Regions from separate parts of the Methylotenera sp. G11 genome, predicted to be linked through region 1. Evidence: predicted binding sites of a transcription regulator. Region 1 holds the regulator's gene; the other holds the start of a gene.

What was found. The regulator sigma-54, encoded in region 1, starts transcription at its own class of promoters, with help from an activator protein. The targets are predictions, from matches to a motif close to TGGCACNNTTCCTGCT.
Region 2: GQ51_RS11055 (ANTAR domain-containing response regulator) is a predicted target of sigma-54. The motif match lies at 2,221-2,236, and genes of this name have one in related genera.

What each region holds. Positions count from the first base shown of each region.
Region 1 covers NZ_JUHH01000001.1:1,565,457-1,569,993, reverse strand. The annotation lists gene lptC (LPS export ABC transporter periplasmic protein LptC) at 1-314, shown strand, start outside; gene lptA (lipopolysaccharide transport periplasmic protein LptA) at 343-984, shown strand; gene lptB (LPS export ABC transporter ATP-binding protein) at 998-1,720, shown strand; gene GQ51_RS07215 (RNA polymerase factor sigma-54) at 1,717-3,312, shown strand; gene hpf (ribosome hibernation-promoting factor, HPF/YfiA family) at 3,458-3,784, shown strand; gene hprK (HPr(Ser) kinase/phosphatase) at 3,811-4,537, shown strand, end outside.
Region 2 covers NZ_JUHH01000001.1:2,358,039-2,362,575, forward strand. The annotation lists gene ntrB (nitrate ABC transporter permease) at 1-27, opposite strand, end outside; gene GQ51_RS11050 (CmpA/NrtA family ABC transporter substrate-binding protein) at 59-1,258, opposite strand; gene GQ51_RS11055 (ANTAR domain-containing response regulator) at 1,610-2,188, opposite strand; gene ychF (redox-regulated ATPase YchF) at 2,551-3,636, opposite strand; gene pth (aminoacyl-tRNA hydrolase) at 3,783-4,361, opposite strand; gene GQ51_RS11070 (50S ribosomal protein L25/general stress protein Ctc) at 4,454-4,537, opposite strand, start outside.

The DNA of each region.
Region 1 (4,537 bases):
TGGTGACGACAGACCGGCCGGTCGTTATCCGGCAGGCTCCCAAAACCGTGATTTATGCGACAGGCATGATTTATGAAAAGAAACAGCATACCGTGACTTTGCTGCATAAAGTGCGTGCGCATTATGAAAGGCCAGTCATGGATAAGGGCGCGGCAACATCGACACAAACAGACAATGCGGGCAAGAAAACAGCGGCCGGCAAGCAGGAAAAAAACCATAACGGTGAAAACAAGCCGTTGAATACAGGGCAGAAAACCCTTAAACAGGATAAATCCAACACTAACAATGTGCGCATTCGGAGACACTATGAATAAGCCGTATTTTTCAGTAAGGCCAGATTTAATGATAGGAATCGCGGTACTGAGCCTGTCATTGTCAGGTATGTCAGGCCGCGCCATGGCTGAAGCGGCCGACCGGGATAAACCTATCGACCTGGAAGCAGATACCGTCAAGGTCGATGATTCCAAGCAGATCAGTACTTACAGCGGTAATGTGATCCTGACGCAGGGCACGCTGGTGATCCATGCAGATAAACTGATCGTGCGTGAGGATAGCCAGGGGTTCCAGCACAGCACGTCTTTAGGTAACCCGACCACTTTCAAGCAGAAAATGGAAGGTAAAAACGAATATATGGAAGGCAGCGCGCAGCGTATCGAATACGATGGGCGCATGGATAAAGTGCAGCTTTACACCAAGGCCTGGGTCAAGCGCGGTGCCGATATCGTGCATGGCGATTACATCATGTATGACGCCAATGCAGAATATGCAGAAGTGATTGGCGGCGGTTCACAGGCTGGCACGCCAGGCGGTACCGGCGGCCGTGTGCGTGCCATTATCCAGCCTAAAGGTAAAAAAACCATTGCGCCTGCTAAACCAGCGGAGCCTGGCGCCAAGGTCAGTTCGATAGACGGCAGTGCAGCGACGCCGGCGGTAAAAAACATGCGTTTGAGCCGTAATTTAGAAGTCAGCCCCCAGCTTAAATAAAAGAGAGCATGTGATGAGTGAACTCGTTGTAGAGAATCTGCGCAAGTCTTATAAGGCACGTACCGTGGTGCAGGATATTTCTTTGACGATAAAAAGCGGAGAAGTGATCGGGCTGCTGGGGCCTAACGGTGCCGGCAAAACCACCAGCTTTTATATGATGGTAGGGCTGGTGCCCCTGGATGAAGGCAGGATTTTGCTGGACGGCGTGGATTTAAGCCGCATGCCTATTCATATGCGTGCAAGAATGGGCTTGTCCTACCTGCCGCAGGAAGCCTCTATTTTCCGCAAGCTGACCGTGTCTGAAAACATCATGGCGATTCTGCAGTTACAGGAAATTTCTGAAGAAGCAATGCAGGAGAGGCTCGAATCACTTCTGGAAGAGCTGCATATCACGCATATCCGTGACAGTATCGCGATCAGCCTGTCCGGCGGTGAACGGCGCCGTGTGGAGATTGCACGCTGCCTGGCTTCCGACCCCAGCTTTGTGTTGCTGGATGAGCCGTTTGCCGGTATTGACCCGATTGCGGTGATTGATATTCAGCAGATTGTCCGTTTTTTGAGCTCACGCAATATCGGCGTATTAATCACCGACCACAACGTGCGTGAGACCCTGGGTATCTGCGATCGCGCTTATATCGTCAATCAGGGGCATGTGTTCGCTTCCGGTATCCCGAGCGAGATTGTGGCAAGTGAAAGCGTCAGGGAAGTTTATCTGGGTAAAGATTTTCGTTTATGAAGCAAGGTTTACAACTCAAATTCTCCCAGAATTTATCCCTTACACCACAACTGCAGCAGGCCATTCGCCTGTTGCAGCTTTCGACGCTGGAGCTGAATCAGGAAATCGACGTTCTGATGCAAACCAACCCGCTGCTGGAGCGTGGTGACGATAGCGAAGACGAGTACGGCAACCCTGTAGACCAGGCTGCGGAAGATTCGCCATTGAATAATGGCGCAGACAGCCAGACAGCTTCAGCGCAGGATGCTGCCGGCAATGCGGATGCAGGTGATTTTGATGCCGGTTTCAATGGCCAGGACTTCCAGCCCGGCGTCAGCGAGTCCGGCACTACGGAAGCGGGGCAGTTTGATGAAGCCTCCGACTTCGAGCCGGGTGCTGCAGATTTCTCCGATACATTTTCTGCTGAATTCGATGAAGAATTTGACGTGTTTTCCAATGGTAGCCGCTGGGATGAGAATAATATGCCGGCGGATGACGACAGCGATTTCAAGCAGCAGGATACATTGCAGATCAGCCTGCGCGAACACCTGTTATCGCAGCTGAAGCTGATGCCGCTGTCGGATCGTGACCAGACGCTGACCTTGCTGCTGGTGGATAGCATCAATGATGATGGCTACCTGGAACAATCCTTGGAAGAGATCGTAGAAGAAATGCCGCTGGAGCTGGAGATCGACGCGCTGGAACTGCAAACGGCGCTGCGCCATATCCAGCACCTTGATCCGGCGGGTGTCGGTGCACGCAATTTAAGCGAATGCCTGCTGCTGCAGCTTGATGCCTTGCCTGAAAATACGCCGCACCTGGCGTTGGCGCGCCTGGTGGCAGAAAAGCACCTGCCGGCATTGGGCGCGCGCGATTTTGCCAAACTGCGTAAAGAGCTGGGCTGTGACGAACAGACGCTGAAGCAGGTGCAGCTGGTCATCACCAGCCTGAATCCGAGGCCTGGAGCCGATTTCAGCCACATCGGTTCCGAGCATTATATCCAGCATGAAGTGGTCGTGAAAAAAGTCAAAGGCATCTGGATTGCGAGCCTGAATGAGAGCGTGATTCCCAAGCTCAGGATCAACCAGCTCTATGCCGGCATATTGAAACGTAACCGCGATAGCTCCAGCCAGTACCTGCAAAGCCAGATGCAGGAAGCAAAATGGATGATCAAAAATATCCAGCAGCGCTTTTCAACCATCCTGCGTGTTTCGCAGGCCATTGTCGACCGCCAGCGTAATTTCCTGGAGTATGGCGAGGTGGCGATGAAGCCCCTGGTGCTGCGCGAAATCGCGGATGAGCTGGGTTTGCATGAGTCGACGATTTCCCGCGTAACGACGAATAAATACATGCTCACGCCACGCGGCATCTTCGAGCTTAAATATTTTTTCGGCAGCTCGGTCGCGACCGACAGCGGCGGCACCTGTTCAGCCACGGCGATTCGTGCGCTGATCAGGAAACTGGTCGAACAGGAAAATCCTAAAAAGCCTTACTCCGATAACCAGATCACTGATTTGCTCGCAAAGCAGGGTATCGTGGTGGCGCGCCGTACCATTGCGAAATACCGTGAATCACTGAATATCGCGCCTGCCAGTTTAAGAAAATCGCTATAAATTTACCGCTTCAAAGCGTAAATAAAAAAATTCTTTGTTTCAATCCCACAGAAGCAAATGAACGTAGTAAACTGAAATTGTTCGATGGGTTCCGGGTTCAGCAGATCGGCTCAGGCCCTGAGAATATTTTCAAAAGGAGCAAGTCATGAATTTACAATTAACTGGTCACCATTTAGAAATAACCCCAGCATTGCGCGATTATCTTACAAGCAAACTGGCTAAAGTTAGTAATCACTTTGATCATGTGATCGATGTCAAAGTGACCATGAGTGTTGAAAAGCTCGCCCAAAAGGTAGAAGCTACACTGCATGTTCCTGGTAATGATTTACACGCGGAATGTCAGGATGAGAATATGTACAGCGCAATTGATATGCTGACTGACAAACTTGACCGCCAGGTGTTGAGGCATAAAGAGAAGAATTCAGATCACCACAAAGCGAATGGTGCCGTTAAGCATCAGAATGTTGAATAATTAACGTCTTGTTTTAATCATCATTTATGGCTCAAATAAACGTCGCTGAGCTATTCAAACAAACCCGCCGCAAGCTCAAACTCAATTGGATCGCAGGGCTGAACGGCGGGTCAAATACTCTCACTAGCGAAACCGTCACAAAACCATCACTGGCACTCATCGGCCATCTTAATTTCGTGCATCCTAACCGTGTCCAGGTGCTGGGCTGTGCCGAGATGGATTATTTACGCAGCTTGCCGACCACCGAGGCAGTACGTGCAATCGAGAACCTGTACTCAACCGACCTGGCGGCCGTGATCGTTGCCAACGGCGAAAAAGTGCCGGAATCACTTATGGCGGCTGCCGATGCGCACGCCGCGCCCTTGTTTACCTCCACTTTACGCAGCCCTGCGCTGATGGATTTCCTGAGCCATTACCTGGCGCAGGCAGTGGCAGAATCTGTCAGCCTGCATGGCGTATTCATGGAGGTGCAGGGTTTTGGTGCGCTGATTAAAGGTGAGGCGGCTATCGGTAAAAGTGAGCTCGCTCTGGAGCTTATTTCACGCGGGCATCGCCTGGTTGCAGATGACGTCGTAGATTTCTTCCGGATTTCACCTGAGCGGGTTGAAGGGCGCTGCCCGGCTTTGCTGCAGGACTTTCTGGAGGTGCGCGGCCTGGGTATCCTGAATATCCGCGCCATCTTTGGCGATAATTCAGTCAAGCCGACCAAGCCGCTTGACCTGATTATCCAGCTGGAAATGGCAGATAAACTGG
Region 2 (4,537 bases), 790 kb from region 1:
TTCCTTGCTGATGCTGGTCGCGCTCATAAATGATCCTTAGTGATGGAAGCTTGAATCGTTAAGCTTTGATTTTGAAAGAAGCTGCGTATGCGGCCGGGTTCTTGCCATCCCATACCACGCCGTCTATCAGCTTGCTGGTACGCATCGGGTCTTTAGGCACGCTGATGCCGAGCTGCGATGCCGCTTCCGAGTAAAGTTTGATCTGGTTGACCTTGGAGGCAACGCCAAGGTAATCCGGGTCTGATTTGAGCAGGCCCCAGCGTTTGTGCTGTGTCAGGAACCACATGCCGTCCGACAGGTAAGGGAAGTTGACTGCGCCGTCACCATAGAACTTCATGTAGTTAGGGTCTTTCCATTTCTTGCCGATACCATTGTCGTAATCACCGACAAAACGGCCACCGATCACATCTTCCGGTGCATTGACGTAAGCCTTGCCTGAAATGAGTTTTGCGACTGAAGCACGGTTTTCCAGCGCTTCGATATAACGGCAGGCATCCAGTATCGCCATGATCATGGCGCGGGTCGTGTTCGGGTGTTTTGCAACGAACTCGGCTGTCGTTCCCAGCACTTTTTCAGGATGGTCGGTCCAGATGTCCTGTGTCGTGGTGACGGTATAGCCTACTTTGTCGTAAATGGCGCGTGCATTCCATGGTTCGCCTACGCAGTAGCCATCCATATTGCCGATACGCATGTTGGCAACCATCTGCGGTGGCGGCACGACGATATTCTTGACATCTTTGATCGGGTTGATGCCGTTGGCGGCAAGCCAGTAGTTCAGCCACATCGCATGTGTGCCGGTCGGGAATGTCTGCGCAAAGGTGTAGTCGCGGTTTTCGTTGTCGAGCAGGCGTTTGAGGCTGCGGCCGTCTTTTACGCCTTTTTCCTTGAGCTGGTTAGCCAGCGTGATCGCCTGGCCGTTGTGGTTCAGGCTCATTAATACGGCCATGTCTTTCTGCTGGCCGCCTATGCCTAACTGCACGCCATATACCAGCCCGTACAGCACATGTGCGGCATGCAGTTCACCGTTCACTGTCTTGTCGCGGATCGCTGCCCAGCTTGCTTCTTTGCTGGGTGTGATTTTGATGCCGTATTTTTTATCGAAGCCCATCTGCGCTGCTACCACGATCGGTGCGCAGTCCGTAAGCGGGATAAAACCGATTTTAATTTCAGTCAATTCAGGGGCATCGGAACCGGCCGCCCACGCTGCACTACGGATGCCGCTGGGTACCATGTTCATCAAGGTGGCAGCGCCAAGCATGCCGGTGATGCTGTTTCTTAAAAAATCACGGCGTGCATTATTCACGATGATTTCCGGTTGTGCCTGTGCTTGTGTTGGGGCAGGTACTTTTTTATCTTGCTCACTCATTTTCAACTCCTTAAAAAATTACAAAAAACAATCCATCTGAAAACATTAAAAAAAGGCAATAAAAAAAGGCAATAAAAAAAGGCGTCAATCCGGCTGAGGCTATACTCAGCAGGAAAGACGCCTTTGTCTTGAATTTATGTATGCTCAATCTTTGAGCCACTTTTATGCCGTCATTGGCACTAAAGTGTTTACATTCAGTTTTTTTGACTTAGCCCATCGTTGGCTCGGTCAATATGCTATCGGTCACACTAGCAGCAGTTTTGCCGCATTCATCAGTTCATTCGCCAGATCCTTTATTTTAATATTTCTTTGCATCGCCATGCTTCGCAGCATATTGTAGGCTTGCTCTTCGTCCAGGCCGCGTTGTTTCATCAGCAGCCCTTTTGCACGTTCAATCAGTTTTCTTTCATTCAGCCTGTCATTGGCTTCATTCAGTTCTTCACGCAGCAGCTTGAATTCATCAAAACGTGCGATCGCCGCATCAATCACCGGCCGCAGCCGTTCATTCGGTATGCTGCCAACTACGTAAGCGCTGACACCGGCACGCGTGGCCTGCTTGATCTGCTCTTTATCGCCATCATGCGTAAACATCACAATAGGGCGCGGTTCATGCATCGTCATGACGCATATGTTTTCCAAAGTGTCGCGACTAGGCGATTCGGTATCAATGATGACAATGTCAGGCCGCAGTTCGCAGCAGGCTTTGTCCAGATTGACCGTATCCTTAAGGTGTGCGATCACCTCGTAACCGGAATCAAGTAGTGATTGCTTTAACGGTGTGGTGCGCTCTAGGTCGTTATCAACAATCATTACTTTTAACATTGCAGCTCTTTAATACAATTTTATTAATAAAAAGCAATTGTCGTGCCATCGTTTGTGTTGTTTTTAAGTGATTGAAAATAAATGAAAATTCTCATGGTTGGTGTTAACCCCATTATTTTTATCGCAATGCATGTATGCACAGTATAAGTGCGGATGCACTACTAAAGATTTATGGCCTGCATGGTTAAGTGGCTGTGAGTTGATATGATGGGCGGCTGTCTGCGGTGCATGATAGGGTGCGCACAGCCGGGCAGCGCAGTCAGGTATTTGCTGCGGGTGACAGTTTTTTTGGGAAAGCTTTGGGAGGGATGTAATGCCAGCCGCATTTTCATGTGGCTGGCTGTGGGTGGTATTGCGAGTTGTTAGACGTTAAACCTGAAGTGCATGACATCGCCATCCTGCACGATGTATTCCTTGCCTTCCAGACGCATTTTTCCGGCTTCTTTTGAGCCTTGTTCGCCTTTGTTTTTCACATATTCGTCATAGGCAATCACTTCAGCACGGATAAAGCCGCGTTCAAAGTCGGTGTGGATGACGCCGGCAGCCTGCGGTGCGGTGGCGCCTTTTTTCACGGTCCAGGCGCGTACTTCCTGCACGCCGGCGGTGAAGTAGGTCTGCAGGCCGAGCAGGTCATAAGCGGCACGGATAACGCGGTTAAGGCCTGGTTCTTCCTGCCCAAGTTCACTTAAAAAGAGCAGCTTGTCTTCGTCATCCAGCTCGGAGATCTCGCCTTCGATTTTGGCGCAGATGCATACTACAGGTGCATTTTCCGCTTTGCCGAGTGCCATGACCTTATCCAGGTGCGGGTTGTTTTCAAAGCCTGTTTCATCCACGTTGGCCAGATACATCACAGGTTTTACCGTGATCAGGCACAGCGGTTTGAGCAGTTGCAGTTCATCGGCATCCAAACCCAGCGTGCGCACGGCTTTGGCTTCATTCAATGCGGGCAGCACTTTTTCCAATACAGCCATGAGCGCAATCGCGTCTTTGTCGCCGCTTTTGGCTTTTTTGCCTTCGCGCTGCATGGTTTTTTCTACGGTTTCCATATCGGCCAGCGCCAGCTCGGTGTTGATGACTTCAATATCCGACAGCGGGTCGATCTTGTTGGCAACATGAATGACGTTGCTGTCTTCAAAGCAGCGCACCACATGGGCAATGGCATCGGTTTCGCGGATGTTGGCCAGGAATTTATTGCCTAAACCTTCACCTTTGGAAGCACCGGCTACCAGGCCTGCAATGTCCACAAATTCAACAATCGCAGGCTGAATACGCTGTGGTTTGACGATATCTACCAACGGCTGCATGCGTGGGTCAGGTACCTCTACAATGCCCACGTTAGGCTCGATGGTGCAGAATGGGTAGTTTTCTGCAGCAATGCCTGCCTTGGTAATTGCGTTAAACAGGGTAGATTTGCCTACGTTAGGTAAGCCTACAATTCCACATTTCATATTTTTTCCAGTCTGTCTTTTCGTCGATTACTGCGTTGTCTGCGTCTTCATTGCCTAGCCGTACTAATGTACTGCCTTCGGCAATTCATCCTTGCCGCCTTGTACTCAACAAAAATACAGGCGGAAAAAGGGTGTTGTTTGTATAACTATTTCTTGGTGTGCAATTTTAACATCGCACCTTCAAAGTCACCATTGAGCAATTGGCTTGTGACAGCCACGCTGTCATCAATGCATGCATTAATGGCATTCTGTTCATCTCTTGATGGTGCCTTTAGCACAAAGTTAATAACTTCGTTTCTGTCGCCAGGATGACCGATGCCCAGGCGCAGGCGCCAAAAGTCAGCGGTGCCCAATGCCGCGGTAATATCTTTCAAACCGTTGTGGCCGCCATGGCCGCCGCCTTTTTTAAGCTTTACGGTGCCAGGGTTCAAATCCAGTTCATCATGGATCACCAGAATCTGAGCCGGCGTGATTTTGTAATAATTAGCCAGCGCCGCTACGGCTTTGCCGCTTGCGTTCATAAAAGTAGTTGGTTTCAGCAACCATGTGTCGGCAGTTGGCGCGAGCTTACCGGCCAGGCCAAAGAACTTGGCATCTAGCGCCAACTTGCTGCCGCTTGCGGCGGCGAGTTGATCCACCCACCAAAAACCTGCGTTGTGGCGCGTGGCTTCGTATCTGTCGCCAGGGTTGCCCAAACCTACCAGTAATTTAATTCCGCTAGTCATTTATATTTGATTACTTTGTTTGCTCATTGCACAAATGAAAAACGCGCACTTTACTGAATAAAGCGCGCGTCATTTTCATGCAGCTTTGTAACTTAAGCTGCTGGAGTTTCTTCTGCTGCTGCTTCTGAAACACCACCGCGTGTTTTAGCGATAGATGCTACAGCTGCGTCATCACC